3 regions of the Streptomyces sp. NPDC091412 genome follow, and region 3 is predicted to be linked to each of the others. Evidence: riboswitches for the same ligand, from Rfam matches in the RefSeq annotation. Region 3 holds a riboswitch; each other region holds the start of a gene.

Region 1 (7,541 bases), on a different contig from region 3:
GGCGGGATCCGCCCGAAGGTCACCACGGCGCCGATCGCCTGGTCGATCACGGCGTGCGAGGTCAGGGCCCGCTGGAGCTGATCGATCTCCTGGTGCAGCCGCTCGCGCTCCAGCACCAGATCTGCGGCGGAGAGCGGCGGGAAAGGGTGCCGCTCGGACATCGCGAAGAACACCATGGCCAGTCCCCTGGGTCGTCGAGCACCCGCGCTTCCAGCTTCACCCCGCAGGAGACCGTGCACGACCCGGGACCGTTCCCGCACCCGGCCCGGGAAAGCCCTCGGCGAGTAATGCACGTCCTGTACATTTCTTACGGAGCCCCCTCCGGCCGGATCCGGCGCCGCCGCATGGAGGGGTGTGCCATGACGCGGCCGTCCGCCCGCTACGTCCTGCCGGAGTTCACCGAGATCACCAGCGCCGGCCGGCGCTCCCTGGATCCGTACGCGAAACCGCTCGAGGAGCGGATCGCCCTCCTCGGCACACCGATCGACGACACCGCGGCGAACGACGTGATCGCGCAGTTCGTCCACCTGGAGCACCGGACGCCCGGACGGGACATCTCGCTCTGCATCAACTCGCCCGGCGGCTCGTTCTAGCACGACGCCGGCCGTCCACGACACGATGCGGTACGTGTGCTGGACGTGGAGACGATCCGACTGGGCCAGGCCGTCGCGTCCGCGGCGGCGCTGCCGGCCGCGGGCACCCCGGGCAAGCGGTACGCGCCGCCCGGCGCCCGCGTGGTCCTGCGGCAGCCGTCACCGCCCGAGCCGGTCGGGGGCCAGGCGTCCGACCTGGCGGTCCAGGCGGACGAGCTGACGCGGATGCGCGCCCGCCTGGAGGAGCTGCTCGCGCGGAGCACCGGGCGGTCCGTGCGGCAGGTGCGGACCGACCTGGAGCGGGAGCAGGTGCTGGACGCGCAAGAGGCCCTGACATATGGACTGATTGACCGAATCCTCCCGAACCGCGGAGCCACGCGCACCGCGCCGGACGCGGGGTGAGCCGCCGATGCCGCCACCCGAGCCGCCACCCCTGCCGGCGCCGACCCGCGCCGAGGCGGAGCTGATCGACCGTCACCTGGAGCCGGCCGACCTGCTGGGCCGCGTCAACCCGGGACGGCCCGGAGACACCTACCGGGCCCCGAGGGCCGCCCAGGCGCTCGCCGGCAGGGCGGTGGAGCTGCGCGGCACCCGGGCACTGATGCACCGGCGGGGCGAGACCGAGCCGCACGCGGACACTCCGGCCCGGGCTCTGTGAGTGCTGGACGGCGAGCGGCGCACGGCCCGTGTCACCCTTCCCCCCGACTGCGGAAGTTGACGTCGTCCACAGCCGCGGTCTCGGCGGGAAAAGGGGCCCATCTGTCTGGACACGGGGTGAAATCGCCCCGAATGACCGACCGCCTTTCGGTGTAGGTTCAGCTCCTTTTTCGGGACCGCCGCAGTCGCGCAACACGCCTCCACGGATGGCGGAATGAGGTGCTCCGCTGCTGGTCCGGGGGTCGTCGCGGGCGGGGGCAACCGTTCGATCGCGAGGGTGTCCACCCGAACGGGCGCGTGGTGAGTAACAACACAAACACGCGGTTCCATTGGGATTTTCGGACATCCGTAGGTGAAGATCCCTGTCTGACGACAAGCCCCCGCCACAACGGCGGGGCGGTCCGGGCGGACGCCGAGTCCTGCCGCCGCCCGGATGACCGGTCGACAGGAGTGGATCGGCAGGAGTGGAGGACCCAAGCACGACGGGTCGCCGGAACGGTCACGCCATGGCCGGTCCGAGCAGCCCTTGGGGTGAAGCCGCGACAACGCGGCCGGGCAACTTCGCCAGCCCGAATCCGACAGGTCATCCTTCACAGGCGGCTGACGAAGGGTTGCGCATGACTGCGCTCAATCGTGTCCCGTCGCTGATGGCCCGGGCCGGCACGGCCTCGGCCCTGACCCTGGCCGCCGTGGGCGGCTCGATCGTGGTCCCGGGTGTGGCCTCCGAGGCCTCGGCCGTGACCACCGCGAACACGGCGCTGCGGATCGCGGCGTCCAAGCAGGGGTCGCCCTACCAGTGGGGCGCCACGGGGCCGCGGAGGTTCGACTGCTCCGGGCTCACGCTGTACTCGTTCAAGAGGGCGGGCAAGAAGCTGCCCCGCACGGCCGCACAGCAGTACAACAACAGCCGGCACATCTCCGCGGGCAGCCGCCGAGCCGGGGATCTGGTGTTCTTCCACTCGGGCTCGCGCGTCTACCACGTGGGCATCTACGCCGGCAAGGGCAAGATCTGGCACGCTCCGAAGACCGGGGACGTGGTGAAGCTCCAGAAGATCTGGACGAAGAGCGTCTGGTACGGCCGGGTGAGCTGACCCGGCCGCAGTGCGGTGCCGTGCGGTGGCGGAGCTTCGACGTCGCCACCGCACGTTCCTACGGTTCCTGACCCGCGGCAGTCACGGGGCGGGCGGGAACCGTCCACGGAAGTTCGATGCAGACCGTCTTGCCGCCCTCCCGGGTCGGCCGCACGGTCAGTCTGCCGCCGCACTCGGCGGTGAGCCACCGGATGATCACCATGCCCCGGCCGTTGTCCTGCTGGACAGCGGCCGGCAGGCGTTTCGGGAACCGGGGGTGGCTGTCGGTGACCCCGATGCGCAGTCGTTCGTCACGCACGAGGACGAGGTCCACCGTGAAGGTGGGTGACTGCCCCAAAGTGTGCTGTACGGCGTTGGTGGCGAGTTCGGACACGATGAGCCGGACCGTCTCGGCGGTGTCCGTGGACGGCGGCAGGCCCCACTCCGCGAGCGTGCCGGCCACATAGGCACGGGCCGCACAGACCGAGGCGGGATCGCTCGGCAGAGTGACGGATGCTTCCAGATGGTCTGCCATGGCGAGGTCGTCCCTTTCCCACGGGGCCGGAGTCCGACAATTGGCGGATGGTTCGAGTACGGTCCCGCACTGGTGCTTCGCCGTCAGACTGCCATCACCTCTCCGGTCTCGGTGGCGATCCACCGAGATATGCATATATCTGTCGCTCGATGCGGTGAACTCTGCGACGGCAGACCGTATCCGGAGCGGGTCGCGTGGAGCGTTCAGAGGGAGCGAGGGAGTAGCCCATGCAGCACGGTCCCGAGGTGCGCCGCCGGAAGCTGGGCGCCGAACTGCGCGCGCTGCGCACCGGCGCGGGTCTCACCAGCGGTGAGGCGGCCCGCCTGGTCGGCTGGCACCAGTCGAAGGTCAGCCGGATCGAGACCGGCACCAGCGGGGTGAAACCGGCCGACGTGCGCTCGCTCCTGGACGCGTACGCGGTCCACGACACCCAGCTGCGCGAGCTGCTCCTGGTGCTCGCGGGGCTGGACGACGGCGGCGACCGGCACCACTGGTGGCACGCCTATCGCGGAGTGCTGCCGCCGACCTATCGGGACTTCATCAGCCTGGAGTCGCAGGCGAGCAGGATGCGCACCCTGGAGACCTCGGTCGTTCCCGGACTGCTCCAGACACCCGAGTACGCCCGCGCGGTCACCCGGGCCGCGGTGGACGGGCTCGACGAGGACCGGCTGGACGCGCTGGTGGAGGTGCGGCTGGCCCGCCAGGACGTGCTGCGCTCGCGACCGCCGCTGGAGCTCGACGCGGTGCTGGACGAGGCGGTGCTGCGCAGGGAGGTGGGCGGGCCCGAGGTCATGAGGCGGCAGCTGGAGCGGCTGACGGAGGCGGCCCGGCTGCCCCAAGTACGGCTCCAGGTGTTGCCGTTCGCCGCCGGCGCGCACATCGGGATCACCGGCCCTTTCGTTATCTTCTCGTTTTCGAACACTTCCGATCTGAACGTGGTGGTTCTCGACCACTTGACGAGTAGCCTCCACCTCGAGCGGAAAGAAGACCTAGAGGCCTACGCCGAGGCCTTCGACACCCTGCGGATCCACGCCCTCTCGCCCGAGGACTCGTTGGACTTCATCGCCGGGATACGCCAGACCCCCTGACGGCGCACAACCGCGTACCGCGTAAGGAGGCCCCATGTCCACTCCGCCTCGGCACGTACCTTCCACCACCGATCTGCACGGCGTGCGCTGGCTGCGCAGCAGCTACAGCACGGGAGCCAACAACTGCGTCGAGACGGCCCGGCCCGCCACGGGACCGTGGGCCGGGCTGCTCGCCGTGCGCGACTCCAAGGCCCCGGCCGGTCCCGCGCTGCTCTTCTCCCCCGCGAGCTGGGCAGGCTTCACGGCCGCGGCACACCGCACCTGACGGACAATCCGGTCATATCCACACCTGGTGGTGCCCGGCCGTGTCACGCCGACTCATGGTCGTGTTCCACCGATCACCCGTACAGCGCGTTCGATCTGCGCCCCGGAGAGGTCCGCGCGGGCGGTCAGCCTCAGCCGTGAGATGCCGTCGGGCACGGAAGGAGGACGGAAACAGCCCACGGCCAGCCCGGCCGCCCGGCAGTCGGCCGCCCATCGCACGGCCCGCTCCGGGGACGGCGCGCGCACCGAGACCACCGCGGCGTCCGGACGCACCGCCTCCAGGCCCGCGGCGGTCAGGCGTGCGTGGAGTTCGGCCGCCACGGCACGCGCGCGTGCCGCCCGCTCCGGCTCGCGGCGCAGCAGTCGCAGCGCCGCGAGGGCGGCACCCGCGGCCGCGGGCGCGAGACCGGTGTCGAAAATGAACGTCCGGGCCGCGTTGACCAGGTGGTCGATCACCCGCCCGGGCCCGAGGACGACTCCGCCCTGGCTGCCGAGCGACTTCGACAGCGTGGCCGTGGCGACCACGTCGTCGGCGCCCGCCAGCCCGGCCGCGTGCGCGGCGCCGCGGCCGCCCGCGCCCAGGACGCCCAGCCCGTGGGCGTCGTCGACGACGAGACCGGCGCCGTGCTCCCGGCAGACCGCTGCGAACTCCGCCAGCGGGGCCGCGTCGCCGTCGACCGAGAACACCGTGTCCGACACGAGTACGGCCGGGCCCTCGTGCGTTCCGAGCGCCTTGCGCACGGCGTCCGGGTCGGCGTGCGCGACGACCTGTGTCGTGCCCCGGGCCAGCCGGCAGCCGTCGATGAGCGAGGCGTGGTTGCCCGCGTCGGAGACGACGAGCGAGCCGTGCGGCGCGAGCGCGGTGACCGCGGCCAGGTTCGCGGCGTATCCGGAGGAGAAGACCAGCGCCGCCTCGAAACCGCAGAATCCGGCCAGTTCGCGCTCCAGTTCGGCATGGAGTTCGGTGGTGCCGGTGACCAGCCGGGAGCCGGTGGAGCCGCCGCCCCAGGTACGCGCCGCGGCCGCGGCCCCCTCGGTCACCTCCGGATGGCGGGCCAGCCCCAGGTAGTCGTTGCCCGCGAGGTCGAGCAGCGGCGAGTCGGCGGGGCGGGGCCGCAGGGTCCGTACGAGTCCGGCCCGGCGACGTGCGTCCGCCTGCTCCTCGATCCAGCCGAACGCCATGGGTCCTCCGGGGCTTTTGTAGGCAGTGGACAGACCCTAGCGGCAGGGCCGGCCGCCCATGATGTGGCAATACCCACATGTCGATGCGCCCGTCGTTGTGCGGAGTCTCCTTGGCCGCGGACCGGGCCGTAGGACAGGATCAGCTCTCATGAACCTGCTGAACACGCTGGTGGACAAGGGGCTTCGGCGCGAGTCGCCGACCCGCGAGGAAGCTCTGGCCGTACTGGCCACCTCCGACGACGACCTGCTCGACGTGGTGGCCGCGGCAGGGAAGGTGCGCCGCCACTGGTTCGGCCGGCGGGTGAAACTCAACTATCTCGTCAACCTCAAGTCGGGCCTGTGCCCCGAGGACTGCTCCTACTGCTCCCAGCGGCTCGGATCGAAGGCGGACATCCTCAAGTACACCTGGCTCAAGCCCGACGACGCCTCCAGGGCCGCCGCGGCGGGGCTGGCGGGCGGCGCGAAGCGGGTCTGCCTGGTGGCCAGCGGGCGCGGTCCGACCGACCGTGACGTGGACCGGGTCTCCGACACCATCAAGGCGATCAAGGAGCAGAACGAGGGCGTCGAGGTGTGCGCCTGCCTCGGTCTGCTCTCCGACGGCCAGGCCGAACGGCTGCGCGAGGCCGGGGCCGACGCCTACAACCACAACCTCAACACCTCCGAGGCGACGTACGGCGACATCACCACCACCCACACCTACGCCGACCGGGTGGACACGGTGCACAAGGCGCACGCGGCCGGGCTGTCCGCCTGCTCCGGGCTCATCGCCGGGATGGGCGAGAGTGACGAGGACCTGGTCGACGTGGTCTTCTCGCTGCGCGAGCTGGACCCGGACTCCGTTCCGGTGAACTTCCTGATCCCGTTCGAGGGCACACCGCTCGCCAAGGAGTGGAACCTGACCCCGCAGCGCTGCCTGCGGATCCTGGCGATGGTCCGGTTCGTCTGTCCCGACGTGGAGGTGCGGATCGCGGGCGGCCGCGAGGTGCACCTGCGCACCATGCAGCCCCTCGCGCTGCACCTGGCCAACTCGATCTTCCTCGGCGACTACCTGACCAGCGAGGGCCAGGCGGGCAGGGCCGACCTGGAGATGATCGCGGACGCCGGGTTCGAGGTGGAGGGCGCCGACCAGGTGACGCTGCCCGAGCACCGGGTGGCGGCCGGGGGCGGGTGCGGGTCCCACGGCGGCACGGGGTGCGGGTCCCACGAAGGCTCGGGATGCGGATCGCACGAGGGGCCGGGGTGCGGATCGCACCAGGGTGGCGGGGTCTGCGGTCCCGCCGCGGCACCGGCGGAGGAACCGGCATCGGCACCGGCCGCGACGGGCAACGAGCCGCGCACGGATCTCGTCTCCGTACGCCGCCGGGGCGCCGGAACGGACCTCGCGCCCAATGCCTGAACCGCACACCACGCCCGGCCCGGGCGTGCCCGAGCTGCTGGACCTCGACCGGCGGCACGTGTGGCACCCGTACGGACCCATGCCCGGCCGCCACGAACCGCTCGTCGTGGAGTCGGCGAGCGGGGTACGGCTGCGACTCGCGGACGGCTCGGGCGAACTGGTCGACGGCATGTCGTCGTGGTGGGCGGCGATCCACGGCTACAACCACCCGGTGCTGAACGAGGCCGCCCGGGGTCAGCTGGAACGGATGAGCCACGTGATGTTCGGCGGGCTCACGCACGAGCCCGCCGTCCGGCTCGCGAAGCTCCTTGTCGACATGTCACCAGAGGGCCTCGATCATGTGTTCCTCGCCGACTCCGGTTCGGTGTCGGTCGAGGTCGCGGTCAAGATGTGCCTTCAGTACTGGCGCTCGCTCGGCCGGCCGGACAAGCGGCGGCTGCTGACCTGGCGGGGCGGCTACCACGGGGACACCTGGCAGCCGATGTCCGTGTGCGACCCCGAGGGCGGGATGCACGAGCTGTGGACCGGTGTGCTGCCGCGTCAGGTCTTCGCGGACGCGCCGCCGGCCGAGTACGAGGAGGCGTACGCCGACCATCTGCGGGAGACGGTCGAACGGCACGCCGGCGAACTGGCCGCCGTGATCGTCGAACCGGTGGTGCAGGGCGCGGGTGGAATGCGCTTCCACTCCCCCGCCTATCTGCGGGTGCTGCGCGAGGTGTGCGACGCGCACGACGTGCTCCTGGTGTTCGACGAGAT
Region 2 (7,541 bases), on a different contig from region 3:
CCATCCCGTCCCACGACGGCAAGCCCGAGCCCCGCGACGGCTCCCTGCCCGAGGTCATCGGCGGGCAGCTGCGCGAGGTCGTCGAGGAGGAGGTCCCGGCCCGCGCCCTGATGGCCGCCTACCGGCTCCCGCACGACGGCACGCGCGCGTGCGACGCGGCCGACCTGGCGCTCACCATCCTCGGCGGCGGCGAGTCCTCCCGGCTCTACAACCGGCTGGTGCGCCGCGACCGTACGGCCGTCGCGGCCGGCTTCGGACTGCTGCGGCTGGCCGGCGCGCCCTCCTTGGGCTGGCTGGACGTGAAGACCTCCGGCGACGTCGAGGTCCCCGTCATCGAGTCGGCCATCGACGAGGAGCTCGCCCGGTTCGCCGAACAGGGCCCGACGGCCGAGGAGATGGAGCGCGCCCAGGCCCAACTGGAGCGCGAGTGGCTGGACCGTCTCGGCACGGTCGCCGGCCGCGCCGACGAACTGTGCCGCTACGCCGTCCTGTTCGGCGACCCGCAGCTCGCCCTGACCGCGGTCAAGCGCGTCCTGGAGGTGACGCCCGAGGAGGTCCAGGAGGCCGCCGAGTCCCGCCTGCGCCCCGACAACCGCGCGGTGCTCGTCTACGAGCCGACCGCCGCCGACGTGCAGGACGACGACCGGGACGCGGACGCCGCGGCCACCGACGAGACCGAGGAGGCGGCGAAGTGACCGAGCTCGCCACGATGGAGTTCCACCCCCAGCCCCGGGCCGGCGCGGCCAAGCCGTGGGCGTTCCCCGCGCCCGAGCGCGGGACGCTGGACAACGGCCTGACGGTGCTGCGCTGTCACCGCCCCGGCCAGCAGGTCGTCGCCGTGGAGGTGCTGCTGGACGCGCCCCTGGAGGCGGAGCCGGCCGGCCTGGACGGCGTCGCCACGATCATGGCGCGGGCCTTCTCCGAGGGCACCGACAAGCACTCCGCCGAGGAGTTCGCCGCCGAGCTGGAGCGCGCGGGCGCCACCCTCGACGCGCACGCCGACCACCCCGGCGTACGGCTGAGCCTGGAGGTCCCGGCCTCCCGTCTGGCCAAGGGGCTCGGCCTGCTGTCCGACGCCCTCAGGGCGCCCGCGTTCGCCGACTCCGAGGTCGAGCGGCTGGTGCGCAACCGGCTCGACGAGATCCCGCACGAGCTGGCCAACCCGGCCCGCCGCGCCGCCAAGGAGCTGTCCAAGGAGCTCTTCCCGGCCGGCTCGCGCATGTCGCGTCCGCGCCAGGGCACCGAGGAGACGGTCGTCACCATCGACTCCGCGGCCGTCCGCTCCTTCTACGCCCGGCACGTGCGCCCGGCCACGGCCACCGCCGTGGTCGTCGGCGACCTCACCGGCGTCGACCTCGACGAGCTGCTGGACCGGACCCTGGGCGCCTGGACCGGTTCGCCCGCCAAGCCGCGGCCCGTGCCGCCGGTGACCGCCGACGACACCGGCCGCGTGGTCATCGTGGACCGGCGCGGCGCCGTGCAGACGCAGCTGCTCATCGGCCGGATCGGCCCCGACCGGCACGACCGCGTGTGGAGCGCCCAGGTGCTCGGCACCTACTGCCTCGGCGGCACCCTCACCTCCCGCCTGGACCGCGTCCTGCGCGAGGAGAAGGGCTACACCTACGGGGTGCGGGCGTTCGGCCAGGTGCTGCGCTCGGCCCCCGACGGGTCGGGCGCCGCGATGCTCGCCATCAGCGGCTCGGTCGACACCCCGAACACCGGCCCGGCCCTGGACGACCTGTTCACGGTGCTGCGCAAGCTCGCCGCCGAGGGCCTCACCGACGCCGAGCGGGACGTCGCCGTGCAGAACCTCGTCGGCGTGGCGCCGCTGAAGTACGAGACGGCCGCCGCCGTGGCCGGCACGCTCGCCGACCAGGTCGAGCAGCACCTGCCCGACGACTACCAGGCGACGCTCTATCAGCAGCTCGCCGCGACCGGCACGGTGGAGGCGACCGCGGCCGTCGTCAACGCGTTCCCGGTGGACCGGCTGGTGACGGTCCTCGTCGGTGACGCGGCGCAGATCAGGGAGCCGGTCGAGGCCCTGGGCGCCGGCCGGGTCACCGTCGTCGCGGCCGAGTAGAGGTACCACCTCGTTGCCGCCGCCGTCGCACGCGCGACGAACGGCACACGCGCACGTGGGGCCCTGGTGACCGAAGCGTCACCAGGGCCCCACGATGTCCGAATTGAGGGGGAGGTTGCCTGTCTGCCCTGTGGTATGCGCTACAAAACTTCTGATCCGTTTGGGAATTGAAAGCGGCCCCGTTTAGCGTCGGTGCGGCTGTTCGTCGGGCAGTGCGCCGCGTCCGCGGCACCGGACAGTCATCGCCGAGTCCCCGTACGGCGTGAGCCAGGGGAGCCGGGGACCCACCGTCCCTGGGGTGAATCGGACACCCGCGCATGCCGCGAGGGGGCCGTAGGAGACCTTCCTGCTCCGAACCCGTCAGCTAACCCGGTAGGCGACAGGGAAGGAAAGGACCCACGTCTCCATGGCGTTCACCCGCGCCGCCGGGAAGCACCGCCGGCCGAGCCGGATGCACCGCACCACCGCCCGCGCGGCGGGCGTCGCGGCCCTGGCCACCACCGGCGTCATCGGCACCCTCGCCGCCCCGGCCCTCGCCGCGGAGGCCCCCGCGCCCGAGGACACCGGCCTCACCCCGGTCGTCACCATGGGCGACAGTGTCGCCGAGAAGATCGACGCCCAGGCCGTCGCCCAGCACAGGGCCGCCGCGCGCAAGCAGGCCGAGGAGGCCGCGCGCAAGAAGGCCGCGGAGGAGCGCGAGGCCAAGGCGCGCGCCGCCCGTGAGGCAGAGCGCGAGCGTCTCAACGCCTTCGTGACGCCGATCCTCGACTCCTACATATCGACCGGCTACCGCACCGGCGGCTCCCTGTGGTCCTCCGGCACCCACACCGGCATCGACTTCCACGCCGCCAGCGGCACCACCGTCCACGCGGTCGGCATCGGCACCGTCGTCGAGACCGGCTGGGGCGGGGCGTACGGCAACCAGGTCGTGATCAGGATGGCCGACGGCATGTACACCCAGTACGGGCACCTGTCGTCCATCGGGGTCTCGGTGGGCCAGCAGGTCATCCCGGGCCAGCGGATCGGCCTGTCCGGCGCGACCGGCAACGTCACCGGACCGCACCTGCACTTCGAGGCCCGTACGTCCCCGGACTACGGCTCCGACGTCGACCCCGTGGCCTACCTCCGCAAGCACGGCGTCAGCGTCTGACCCGCCGCGTCTGCGCACCGCGCGGCGCGCCACGCGACACTCCCGAAGCCCCGGCTCCCGAGCCGGGGCTTCCGGTATTCCCGGCCGTGTTCCGTTCCCGTGTTCCCGTGTTCCGGTGTTCCGGTGTTCCGGGGCCCGCCGGGCACGGCGAAGCCGTGCCACCCGGACCGGGCGGCACGGCTTGGGCGCTGGACCGGACCTGCCGGTCAGACGGTCTCGGGAAGCTCCCCGAGCCCCTCGGCGACCAGCTTGGCCAGCCGGTCCAGCGCGGCGTCCGCGCCATCGGCGTCGGAGGCCAGGACGACCTCTTCGCCGCCCTCGGCGCCGAGGCCGAGCACGGCCAGCATGGAGGCCGCGTTGACGGGCGTCCCGTCGGCCTTGGCGATCGTCACGGGGATGCCTGCGGCCGTGGCGGCCCGGACGAAGATGGAGGCGGGGCGGGCGTGGAGGCCCTCGGCCCAGCCGACGTTGACGCGGCGCTCAGCCATGTGTTGCTGCCCTTCGGGTGATCAGGGTTGTCTAGACCAGTTTTCCACACGTGGAGCGAGCCCGGAGCGGGGGTGTGCCCCGCTCCGGGTGGCGTCGGACCGCGGCCTCGGTCCGACGTGTGTCCTCCACAGACTGCCTCGCGCCGGTGTCGGACGCGAGCCGTACGCTGGGCCCCATGCAGACCTCGCCGGACCGGCACGAGTACCCCGCCCACTGGGAGGCCGACGTGGTGCTGCGCGACGGCGGCACCGCACGGATCCGCCCCATCACCGCCGATGACGCCGGCCGTCTGGTCAGCTTCTACGAACAGGTGTCGGACGAATCCAAGTATTACCGCTTCTTCGCGCCCTACCCGCGCCTCTCCGCGAAGGACGTCCACCGCTTCACGCACCACGACTTCGTGGATCGGGTGGGACTCGCGGCCACGGTCGGCGGCGAGTTCATCGCCACCGTACGCTACGACCGCATCGGCGCGGACGGCATGCCCGCCTCGGCGCCCTCCGACGAGGCCGAGGTCGCCTTCCTGGTGCAGGACGCCCACCAGGGACGCGGGGTCGCCTCCGCGCTCCTGGAGCACATCGCGGCCGTCGCCCGTGAGCGCGGCATCCGGCGCTTCACCGCCGAGGTGCTTCCGGCCAACACCAAGATGATCAAGGTGTTCACGGACGCCGGGTACATCCAGAAGCGCAGCTTCGAGGACGGCGTCGTACACCTGGAGTTCGACATCGAGCCGACCGACCGCTCGCTGGCCGTGCAGCGCGCACGGGAGCAGCGGGCCGAGGGGCGGTCGGTACGGCGGCTCCTGGTGCCCGGCTCGGTCGCCGTCATCGGAGTGGGCCGCACGCGCGGCGGCGTGGGCCGCAGCATCCTCGACAACATCCGCGACGCCGGGTTCACGGGCCGGCTCCACGCCGTGAACCGGGCCTTCGGCGAGGACTGCCAGGAGATCGACGGGGTGCCCGCCCACCGCTCGGTGCGGGACATCGACGGGCCCGTGGACCTCGCCGTCGTCGCCGTGCCGGCCGAGCGCGTCCCGGACGCCGTCACCGAGTGCGGCGAGCACGGGGTGCAGGGGCTCGTCGTGATCTCCGCGGGCTACGCGGAGAGCGGCCCCGAGGGACGTGAGCGGCAGCGCGCCCTGGTGCGGCAGGCGCGCACGTACGGCATGCGGATCATCGGGCCCAACACCTTCGGGATCATCAACACCTCGCCGGACGTCCGGCTGAACGCCTCGCTCGCCCCCGAGCTGCCCCGGCCCGGCCGCATCGGGCTGTTCGCCCAGTCCGGGGCCATCGGCATCGCCCTGCTGTCCCGGCTGCACCGGCGCGGCGGCGGGGTCACCGGGGTCACGGGCGTGTCGACCTTCGTGTCGGCCGGCAACAGGGCGGACGTCTCCGGCAACGACGTCATGCAGTTCTGGTACGACGACCCCGACACCGACGTCGCCCTGATGTACCTGGAGTCCATCGGCAATCCGCGCAAGTTCACCCGCCTGGCCCGGCGTACGGCGGCGGTGAAGCCGCTGGTCGTGGTGCAGAGCGCGGGCTCCGCCCCGCAGGGGCACGCGGTACGGGCGACGCGGCTGCCGCACGCGACGGTGTCCGCGCTGCTCCGGCAGGCCGGCGTGATCCGGGTCGACACCATCACCGAACTGGTCGACACCGGCCTGCTGCTCGCCCGGCAGCCGCTGCCGCCGGGGCCGCGGGTGGCGATCCTCGGCAACTCCGAGTCGCTGGGAGTGCTGACCTACGACCGCTGTCTCGCGGAGGGGCTGCGCCCCCAGCCGCCGCGGGACCTGACGACGGGGGCCTCGGCGGAGGACTTCCGGGTCGCGCTGTCCCGGGCGCTCGCCGACGAGACCACCGACGCGGTGGTCGTCACGCTGATACCGGCGCTGGGGGAGGGGGCCGCCGAGAACGCGGCCCTGGCCGAGGCACTGCGCTCGGCCGCGCAGGAGGTCCCCGGCAAGCCGGTCCTGGTCGTGCACGTCGAGTTCGGCGGCCTGGCGGAAGCCCTCTCCGCCGCCACCAGCACGGCCCCGCCACCCGGCCCGGGTCCCCATCCGGGGGCGACCCCGCTGCTGCCCCCTCCCACGACACCCCGGCCCGCCCCGGCGGGTCCGGGTCACCAGGCGGTCGGGGCTTCCCCCGCTGGTGCGGGCGGGGCTTCCCTGGCCGACCCGAACCCGGAGACCGGCACCGGTCCGAAGGCGTGCACAGGACCCGGGCGAGGTCCGGGTCACGCCCCAGGTCCGGCTTACGCCCCCGGCCAGGGGCACGCCGGCGCTCCTGGGCATGCCCCCGGTCCTGGCCACGCCACCGGCCCGGCGCCGGCATCGGCATCGGCATCGGCTCCCGGCCATACCCCTCGCCCGGGCCAGGCATCGGGACCGGGCCAAGCTCCCGCCACGGGCTCGCAGTCCGGCCCCGGCCCCCGGAGGTCGTTCCCCGACGCGCCTGAAAGGGCAGCGGCCGGGGGCGTGGGCCCCGCGGGCGTGACGGCGGGCGGTGCCGGTCCCGAGCCGGCCCCCACCGGGCCGCGGCTGATCACCGCCTATCCCGCCGCCGAGCGCGCCGTCCGGGCCCTCGCCGAAGCGGTCCGGTACGGCCAGTGGCGGCGGGAGGCCGCGGAGCCGGGCAAGGTACCGGAGTACGAGGACATCGACGAGAAGGGCGCCGCCGCCTTCATCGGCGGACTGCTCGAGCGCGGGCAGGGCCTCACACTCGGCACGGAGGAGACCTGCGAGCTGCTCGGCCGGTACGGCATCCACGTGCGCCGGGCCCTGCCCGCCCCCACCCCCGACGCCGCCACGGAAGCCGCCCGCGCCCTCGGCTACCCCGTCGCCCTGAAGGCCACCGCCCCGCACCTGCGGCACCGCGCCGACCTCGGAGGCGTACGCCTCGACCTCACCGACGAGGATCAACTCCGCTGGGCCTACGCCGAGTTGACCGACCTCTTCGGCAAGCCCGAGGAGCTGCGGCCGGTGGTGCAGGCGATGGCACCCCGAGGGGTCGACACCGTCGTGCGCGCGGTCATCGACCCGGCGGCCGGCGCGGTGCTCTCCTTCGGACTCGCCGGAGTCGCCTCCCAGCTGCTCGGCGACATGGCGCACCGGCTGATCCCGGTCACCGACCGCGAGGCCACCTCCCTGATCCGGTCCATCCGCACGGCACCCCTGCTCTTCGGCTGGCGCGGCTCGGCACCGGTCGACACGCCCGCGTTGCAGGAACTGCTGCTGCGCGTGTCACGGCTGGTCCACGACCACCCGGAGGTCGTCGCCGTCACCCTGGAGCCGGTCGTCGTCGCCCCGCGCGGGCTGACCGTCCTCGACGCCACCGTGCGCCTGGCACCCCCGCCCGCCCGCGACGACCTCGGCCCGCGCACGCTCCCGGTGTACTGAATCGGCTACCGGGGCCCGTCCGGGCTCGGACCCGGTGCGTGCCCTACCAGGGCCGTATGGGCCGCGTTCCCGTGCGTCGTCCGTCCCCGTCGAGCAGGTGCCCCATCCGCTTGACCGTCCGCACTCCGACGATCCGGTCGACGACCGTGAGAGAGGGGAGCCGGGCGCACATCGCCGTCTCGCGGCGCTGGACGTCCCCGATGTCGCGCAGCCAGAACGTGGCGAGGACGTTCGAGGTCCCGGTGACGGCGGCGATCAGACGGCATTCGGGCAGTGTGGCCGGCGTTCGGTGCAGGGTGTTCAGATCGCGGGTGGGAACCTGGCCACGAAAGGTGACCGACACGGGCAGTCCGGTCAGGCGCGGGGCCATGTCGCAGCGGAAGGCGATCATCTCGGAGTCGGTGAGCCGGTGCACCCTGCGG
Region 3 (7,541 bases):
CGACGGCGGTGGTGACGTCGGCGGTGCTCGTGATCGTGAGCCGCTGGTAGGGGACGGTGAAGAAGAAGTCGAACCAGACGGCCGCGGACACGGCGGCGAGGACTCCGGCCGTCCGGTTGCCGAGGGCCGCCGCCGCGACGACGACCACGACGAGGACGAGGGCGACGACGGTGTTGGCCAGGCCGGCGCGGAAGGGCAGCAGCACCGCGCTGACCGCGAGCGGTGCCACGAGGGCGGCGACGATCGCGAGGGGCCCTCTGACGAGGTGGACGGACATCGTGGGCACCTCCTGCCTGCCTCTTCCGGTGTAGCAGGACGAGAGTGACCTGGGACGACCTTTAACGCCTCTCTTGCGCCATATTCGGTGGTTTGCGCGGGATCCTGCCTCTGAGGTTCCGAAGGCGACGTGAGGGCGGTGGAGCCGTGGGCGCGAGGGCCGAGGACGCGGGTCGGCGGCGTACCGCCGGGCGGGCCGTGGGGAGACGGCAGGAGCGGGACCGGCTGACGGTGCCGCAGGGGCTGGCCGCGCTGTCCCTGGACGCGCTCGCCTCGGTGGCCTACGGGCCGGAGGCGATCGTGGTGGTGCTGGCGGTGGCCGGCAGCCAGGGCCTGGGTTTCACCCTGCCGGTCACGCTGGCGATCGTAGTGCTGCTGGCGGCGCTGACGTTCTCCTACCGGCAGGTGATCGCCGCGTTCCCGAACGGGGGCGGCGCGTACGCGGTCGCGGGGCGCCATCTGGGCCGGCGGCTCAGCCTGGTCGCCGCGGCCTCGCTGATCATCGACTATGTGCTGAACGTGGCGGTGTCGGTCTCCGCCGGCGTGGCCGCGCTCACCTCCGCCTTCCCCGCCCTGTACGGCGACCGGGTGCCGCTGTGCGTGATCGTGCTGGGGCTGATCACGGCGGTCAACCTCTACGGGGTCGCCGAGTCCGCCAAGGTGATGATCGCTCCCACCGTGGTGTTCGTCGCGGCGATCGCCGCCGTCGTCGTGGCCGGGCTGGTGCGCCGGACACCGGTGGTCCCGCCCGTCCATCCGACGGCCTCGGCCGTCTCCGCGGTCGGAGTCCTGCTGCTGATGCGGGCGTTCGCCTCGGGCTGCTCGGCACTCACCGGTGTGGAGGCCATCGCGAACGCCGTCCCCACCTTCCGCACCCCGAGGGCCCGGCGGGCGCAGCGCACCGAGGTCGCGCTCGGCGCGCTGCTCGGGGCCATGCTCATCGGGCTGTCGCTGCTCATCGGCAAGTTCCATGTCGCACCGAGCGGTACCAAGACCGTCCTGGCGCAGCTCACCGAGGCGTCCCTGGGCCACAACGCGGGCTTCTACGTGGTGCAGTTCGCCACCATGACGCTGCTCGCGCTCGCGGCCAACACCTCCTTCGGCGGCATGCCCGTCCTGGCCTCCCTGCTGGCCCGCGACAACCATCTGCCGCACGTCTTCGGGCTGCGCGCCGACCGGCAGGTCTACCGCTACGGCGTCGTCGTGCTCGCCGCCGCCGCCCTGGTCCTGCTGGTCGTGGCCGAGGGCGACACCCAGAAACTGGTGCCGGTCTTCGCCATCGGCGTGTTCATCGGGTTCACCCTCTCCCAGGCCGGCATGGTCCGGCACTGGCACCTGGACCGGGGCTCCGGATGGCGGTGGCGGGCGGCCGTCAACGGCCTCGGGGCACTGCTGACCTTCGCGGCCCTGGTCATCGAGCTGGTGTCGAAGTTCGGTGAGGGCGGCTGGCTGGTCTTCGCCGCGGTCGCGGTCCTGGTGGCCGTGTTCGAGTCGGTGCACCGCACGTACCGGCGTATCGGCGCGGCCCTGCACCTCGGCGAAGTCCCCGCACGGCCGGAGCCGTGCCACACGGTCGTCGTCGTTCCCGTCGGCGCCGTGAACCTGCTCACCAGCGAGGCCATCAGCGCCGCGCTGTCACTGGGCGACGAGGTCCGCGCCGTCACCGTCGTGCACCCCGAGGACCGTGACGCCCCCTCCGCCGACGAGGTCCACGCCGCCTGGAACGCCTGGCGGCCCGGTGTCCCCCTCACCGTGCTGCACAGCCGCACCCGTTCCCTGACCCGGCCCTTCGTCGACCATCTGCGCGCGCTGGCCGCCCAGGAGCGGCAGGACCGGATCGTGGTCCTCATCCCGGAGATGCACCTGCCCAGGCCCTGGCAGCGGCTTCTGCAGAACCAGCGCGGTGCCGTCCTGGACCGCGCCGTCCGCCGTCACACCGATGCCGTCATCTGCCGCCTCCGGTTCCGCATCCACCTCGGTCACTGACCCTCACCGGCCGGCGGCGGCCCTCCCGCTCCGCGTGCGCGGCTCCGCCACGGTGGGGCCCCGCCCGCGACCGGCGGGGTCGGTCACACTGGGAGCCAGTCCGCCGCCGAGAGAGAGGGCGTCGATGCCCCACCCGTACGTCCTGCTGTCCGCCGCCATCTCGCTCGACGGCTACCTGGACGACACCGGTCCCGAGCGCCTGCTGCTCTCCAGCCCCGCCGACTTCGACCGGGTCGACGAGGTGCGGGCGTCGGCCGACGCGATTTTGATCGGCGCCGGCACCCTGCGGGCCGACAACCCGCGGCTGCTGGTGAACTCCCCGGAGCGGCGGGCCGCCCGCCGTGCCGCAGGGAAGCCGGAGTACCCGCTGAAGGTCGCGGTCAGCGCCTCCGGCGAGCTGGACCCCGGGGCGCCCTTCTGGCACACCGGCGGCGAGAAGGTCCTCTACACGACCGACGAGGGCGCGCTGCGGCTGCGGCGTACGGGCCTGGCCGCCGATGTCGTGCCGCTGGGCGCCGAACTCGGCTGGCCCCGGCTGCTCGAGCACCTGCACGACGTGCGCGGGGTGCGCCGGCTCATGGTCGAGGGCGGCGGGACCATCCACACACAACTGCTCCAGCAGCAGCTCGCGGACGAGGTGCAGCTCGTGCTCGCCCCGCTGTTCGTGGGGGACACGGACGCGCCCCGGCTGTTCGGGCCCGGGACCTACCAGGGCGGGCGGCTGCGGCTGGTGGAGACGCGGACCATCGAGGACGTCGTCCTCGTGCGTTACGAGCCCACCGCTCCCGGCACCGCCGGCCGCGCCGTGCCCGCGGACCGGCACTGGCTCCGGCTCGCCTGCGCGCTGGCGGCCCAGTGCCCGCCGTCCCGGACCGCGTTCAGCGTGGGCGCCGTGGTGGTCGCCGCCGACGGGACCGAACTCGCCCGCGGGTACTCGCGGGAGGGCGGCGACCCGGTCGTGCACGCGGAGGAGGCGGCGCTGGCCAAGGTCGACCCGGCGGATCCGCGGCTGCCGGACGCCACGGTGTACAGCAGCCTGGAACCGTGCGCCCGCCGCGCCTCCCGGCCGCGTCCGTGCGCCCGGCTGATTCTGGACGCCGGGGTGCGACGGGTGGTGACGGCGTGGCGGGAGCCGGACACGTTCGTCGAGGGCGCCGACGGGACCGGGGTGCTGGTGGCGGGTGGCGCGGATGTCGTCGTGGTGCCGGAGTTCGAGGAGCGGGCCAGGGAGCCGAACCGTCATCTGCTCGGCTGAGCGGGGCCTCGCCGTACGCCCGGGAACCGTGTGACGGGCGGTGGAAGGTGAGGTGGGTGCGAGCAGCCTTCCGGATGGCATATACTGGTGACACAACGACGCGGGGTGGAGCAGCTCGGTAGCTCGCTGGGCTCATAACCCAGAGGTCGCAGGTTCAAATCCTGTCCCCGCTACTGAAGGCTCAGGGCCGGAATCCGATCAATGGATTCCGGCCCTGAGTGTTTCCCGGACACACGGCTCTCCTTCGAGATGCGGTCAACTCGCCCGGTTTTCGGTGGTCATGGACCGTAAGGTCGCGCCGGAAGGTTTAGCGATCAAGCCGAACGGCTTGGAATCCGAGCCCCGAGTCTATTAACGTTCGATAACGCAGCACGGTCGTCCCAGCCGTCACAAGAGGCGGCTCCGTGCGCGCACGCCGAATCCCGCAAGGGAACCGGGGAACCACCAACTTGGGGTGAATCGCGCGTAACCGCCGTGTACGCATGGCTTGTTTACGCGCGTAGGAGACCTTCCCGCTCCGAACCCGTCAGCTAACCCGGTAGGCGAGACGGAAGGAAAGGAGTGCGCCTTCGTGGCGTCCAACCCGCCTGCCCCGGAAGCCCCGTTCGCGCCGAGCCGGCAGCACGGAGAGACCTTCGGCTACGACAGCCGCCGCGCCGACGAGGGCCCCTGGGAGGAGTGGAACCCCACCGCGGAGTCCATCCGTCCCGTGCGCGGCCGGCACCGTGTCGCCAAGCAGCGCGGCGGCGGACTCGCCCGCAGCTCCACCGTTCTCGGTGTCGGCGTCATCGCCGCCGTCGGCGCGGGCGGCATGGCGAGCGCCAACAGCGGCAAGCCGCCGGTGTCCATCTCGCTGCCCGACCTGCCCTCCGTGGGCTCCCTGTTCGACGACTCCTCCAACGCCGCCCCCGTGGGCTCGGCGACGGCGCTCAGCGGCGTCGGCGTGACCGCCGCCGAGGCCGAGGAGGGCACCTCGGACGCCGGCGAGGTGCTGCGCAACCGGATCATGGCGCAGGCCGAGCAGCAGCAGGTCCAGATCGAGGCCAAGGCCCAGGCTGATGCCGAGGCCGCCGTCGCCAAGAAGGCCGCCCAGGAGGCGGCGAAGGCGCGGGAGACGGCCGAGGCCAAGGCCGCCGCCGAGAAGAAGAAGGCGGAGGAGGAGGCCAAGCGGAAGGCCGAGGAGGCCGCGCGGAAGGCCGAGGAGGCCCGGCTGGCCGAGCTGGCCAAGCAGTACGCGCTGCCCACCTCCTCGTACACGCTCACCTCCACCTTCGGCCAGGCCGGTTCCATGTGGTCCTCCGGCTACCACACCGGCCTCGACTTCGCCGCGCCCACGGGCACCCTGCTCAAGGCGATCCACACCGGCACCATCACCGAGGCCGGCTGGGCCGGCTCCTACGGCTACCGCACGATCCTCACCCTCGAGGACGGCACCGAGCTGTGGTACTGCCACCAGTCGTCGATCAGCGTCAGCGTCGGCCAGAAGGTCAGCACGGGCGACGTGATCGGCCGCGTGGGCGCCACCGGCAACGTCACCGGGCCCCACCTCCACCTGGAGGTCCACCCGGGCGGCGAGTCCACCGGAGTCGACCCGCTGGCGTGGCTGCGCGGCAAGGGCATCAACCCCTGACGAACATGGACCGGTCTCACCCTTGACGAGCCTGTGAGACCGGTTTGCGCAACCTTTGCGGCCGGATGCGGCCCGGTCCGGAATGGGCCGCTCCGGCGCGGTTGTTGATGTTGGACATGACTTCTCTACGCAAACTGGGTTCGTCCGATCTCGAGGTCTTCCCGCTCGCCCTCGGCGGCAACGTCTTCGGCTGGACCGCCGACCAGGAGCAGTCCTTCGCCGTCCTCGACGCCTACACGGCCGCCGGAGGCAACTTCGTCGACACCGCCGACTCCTACTCCGCGTGGGTGGAGGGCAACCAGGGCGGCGAGTCCGAGACGATCATCGGCAAGTGGATCAAGGAGCGCGGCAACCGCTCCGATGTCGTCATCGCCACCAAGGTCAGCCAGCACCCCGACTACCGGGGTCTGAGCGCCGCCAACATCAAGGCCGCGGCCGACGCCTCCCTCAGGCGCCTGGGCACGGACCACATCGACCTGTACTACACGCACTTCGACCAGCCGGAAGTCCCCGTCGAGGAGATCATCGGCGCGCTCGACGAGCTGGTCAGGGCGGGCAAGGTGCGGCACATCGCCGCCTCCAACATCTCCGCCGAGCGACTCCAGGAGTCCCTGGACTTCTCCGACCGCGAGGGCCTGGCCCGCTACGTGGCGCTCCAGCCGCACTACAACCTGGTCTCGCGCGACACCTACGAGGGCGGGCTGGAGAACGTCGCCGAGCGGTCCGGCCTGGCCGCCGTTCCGTACTACGCGCTCGCCTCCGGCTTCCTGACCGGCAAGTACCGGCCCGGTGCGACGGTGGACAGCGCGCGGGCGCAGGGCGCGGCCAAGCACCTCGAGACCGAGCGCGGCCAGAAGGTCCTCACGGCCCTGGACGAGGTCGCCCGGGCCCATGACGCCGAGGTCGCCACGGTGGCCCTGGCGTGGCTCGCCGCGCAGCCGACGGTGACCGCCCCGATCGCCTCGGCGCGGACGGTGGAGCAGCTCCCGGCACTGCTCGGGGTCGCGGAGCTGCGGCTGACGGAGGAGGAGCTCGGGAAGCTGACGCGGGCATCGGCGTAACGCCCGTCCCCCGGGCCGCTACGGCTGGGTCCGGTATGGGTTGTACGAGGGATACGGCGCCGCCGGTCCGTACGACCCGTACCCCAGCGGCCGCGGGTGCACCCCGTACACCCCGTAGCCCGGCCAGGCCGGCGCGGCCATGGGCGTCGTCATCCTGGCCGCGTGGTCCAGCGCGGGCTGCGCCACCTCCCGCCTGCGCCACAGCTCGTGCAGCAGCTCCCGCTCCCGTACGGCGAAGTCGGCGCCGGTCCGCCCCCGACGCCCGCGGTGCCGGAGGAACGCCAGCGAGGTCGCGTACGCCTCGTACTGGGCGACCGTGCGCGCCGCCGTCCTGCCGAGGTGGCGCCGGGCGTGGTCGCGGGCCAGTCTGCGCGCCCGCATGGAGGCCAGGGCGAACGGTTCGGCCGGGGTGAGCCATCCGGCGGCGGTGTACGCGGGCAGCTCCTCGCGCACGGTCCTCAGCTCGCGCTGCCGGGTCCAGACGACCAGCCAGGTCAGCAGCCCGAACGCGGGCACCATGAAGGCGGCGTACACCGCGAAGAAGCCGTACTCGCCGAAGGTCGCCGAGCCGTTCCACAGGGCGTGCATGCCCATCGCGAGCAGCAGCCCGGCCGGCGGCGGCAGCAGGCGGCGCAGGCGGCGGTTCCCGGACATCGCGGCGATGCCGAAGCCGATGCCGGTGAGCACGGTGAACATCGGGTGCGCGAACGGCGACATGATGACGCGGACGAAGAAGGTCGCCGCGGTGACGGAGGCGATGCCCCGGTCACCGGTGAGCTGGTCGGTGCCGAAGGCGTTGCCGAGGTAGAGGATGTTCTCGGTGAACGCGAAGCCGGTCGCGGTCACCCCGGCGATGACGACCCCGTCGACGATGCCGGTGAAGTCGCGTCTGCGGAAGAGGAAGACCAGCAGGACGGCGGCGGCCTTCGCGGACTCCTCCACGACCGGCGCTATCACGGTCGCGCCCAGGGTGTCCGCGCCCGCGGGATCGGCGGTCGCCGTGGCGATCCAGTGGGTGGCGAAGCTGTTGGCGACGATCGCGATCAGGGCCGCCGCGCAGGCACCCCAGGCGAAGGAGAACACCAGGTTCCGCCAGGGGCCGGGCTCGACCCGGTCCAGCCAGCGGAAGGCGGCCGTCAGCAGCGGTACGGGCAGCACCGCGAGCCCGAGCCCGACGAGGAACCCCTCGGTGCCGGTCTGCCGGCGCACGAGAGCGAGGATGACCAGCCCGGAGAGGGCGAGCAGGGTGACGAGGGCGCCGTACCTGACCCATCGCCGCTGCCACCAGTGCGCGTGGCGGGACGTGCCGCCGGGAGCGCCGGGAGGTGTCGGG

What was found. Region 3 has a riboswitch for cyclic di-AMP ahead of ACIQMV_RS18965 (M23 family metallopeptidase). Riboswitches for the same ligand answer to the same signal wherever they lie in the genome.
Region 1: linked by a shared signal. The riboswitch ahead of ACIQMV_RS26130 (C40 family peptidase) and the one ahead of ACIQMV_RS18965 (M23 family metallopeptidase) in region 3 are both predicted to bind cyclic di-AMP.
Region 2: linked by a shared signal. The riboswitch ahead of ACIQMV_RS07915 (M23 family metallopeptidase) and the one ahead of ACIQMV_RS18965 (M23 family metallopeptidase) in region 3 are both predicted to bind cyclic di-AMP.

What each region holds. Positions count from the first base shown of each region.
Region 1 is NZ_JBIVTV010000012.1:124,434-131,974, forward strand. It holds gene ACIQMV_RS26115 (ANTAR domain-containing protein) at 1-176, opposite strand, end outside; partial or broken gene ACIQMV_RS26120 (ATP-dependent Clp protease proteolytic subunit) at 360-995, shown strand; gene ACIQMV_RS26125 (hypothetical protein) at 1,003-1,251, shown strand; cyclic di-AMP (ydaO/yuaA leader) riboswitch at 1,651-1,864, shown strand; gene ACIQMV_RS26130 (C40 family peptidase) at 1,868-2,341, shown strand; gene ACIQMV_RS26135 (ATP-binding protein) at 2,400-2,855, opposite strand; gene ACIQMV_RS26140 (helix-turn-helix domain-containing protein) at 3,083-3,943, shown strand; gene ACIQMV_RS26145 (DUF397 domain-containing protein) at 3,978-4,208, shown strand; gene ACIQMV_RS26150 (8-amino-7-oxononanoate synthase) at 4,262-5,389, opposite strand; gene bioB (biotin synthase BioB) at 5,538-6,785, shown strand; gene ACIQMV_RS26160 (adenosylmethionine--8-amino-7-oxononanoate transaminase) at 6,778-7,541, shown strand, end outside.
Region 2 is NZ_JBIVTV010000003.1:12,149-19,689, forward strand. It holds gene ACIQMV_RS07905 (M16 family metallopeptidase) at 1-695, shown strand, start outside; gene ACIQMV_RS07910 (M16 family metallopeptidase) at 692-2,080, shown strand; cyclic di-AMP (ydaO/yuaA leader) riboswitch at 2,314-2,474, shown strand; gene ACIQMV_RS07915 (M23 family metallopeptidase) at 2,487-3,230, shown strand; gene ACIQMV_RS07920 (HPr family phosphocarrier protein) at 3,437-3,718, opposite strand; gene ACIQMV_RS07925 (GNAT family N-acetyltransferase) at 3,895-7,119, shown strand; gene ACIQMV_RS07930 (Lrp/AsnC family transcriptional regulator) at 7,163-7,541, opposite strand, start outside.
Region 3 is NZ_JBIVTV010000006.1:380,520-388,060, forward strand. It holds gene ACIQMV_RS18945 (DUF4118 domain-containing protein) at 1-277, opposite strand, end outside; gene ACIQMV_RS18950 (APC family permease) at 475-2,262, shown strand; gene ACIQMV_RS18955 (dihydrofolate reductase family protein) at 2,387-3,517, shown strand; tRNA gene ACIQMV_RS18960 (tRNA-Met) at 3,617-3,690, shown strand; cyclic di-AMP (ydaO/yuaA leader) riboswitch at 3,921-4,077, shown strand; gene ACIQMV_RS18965 (M23 family metallopeptidase) at 4,089-5,147, shown strand; gene ACIQMV_RS18970 (aldo/keto reductase) at 5,264-6,208, shown strand; gene ACIQMV_RS18975 (PrsW family intramembrane metalloprotease) at 6,227-7,541, opposite strand, start outside.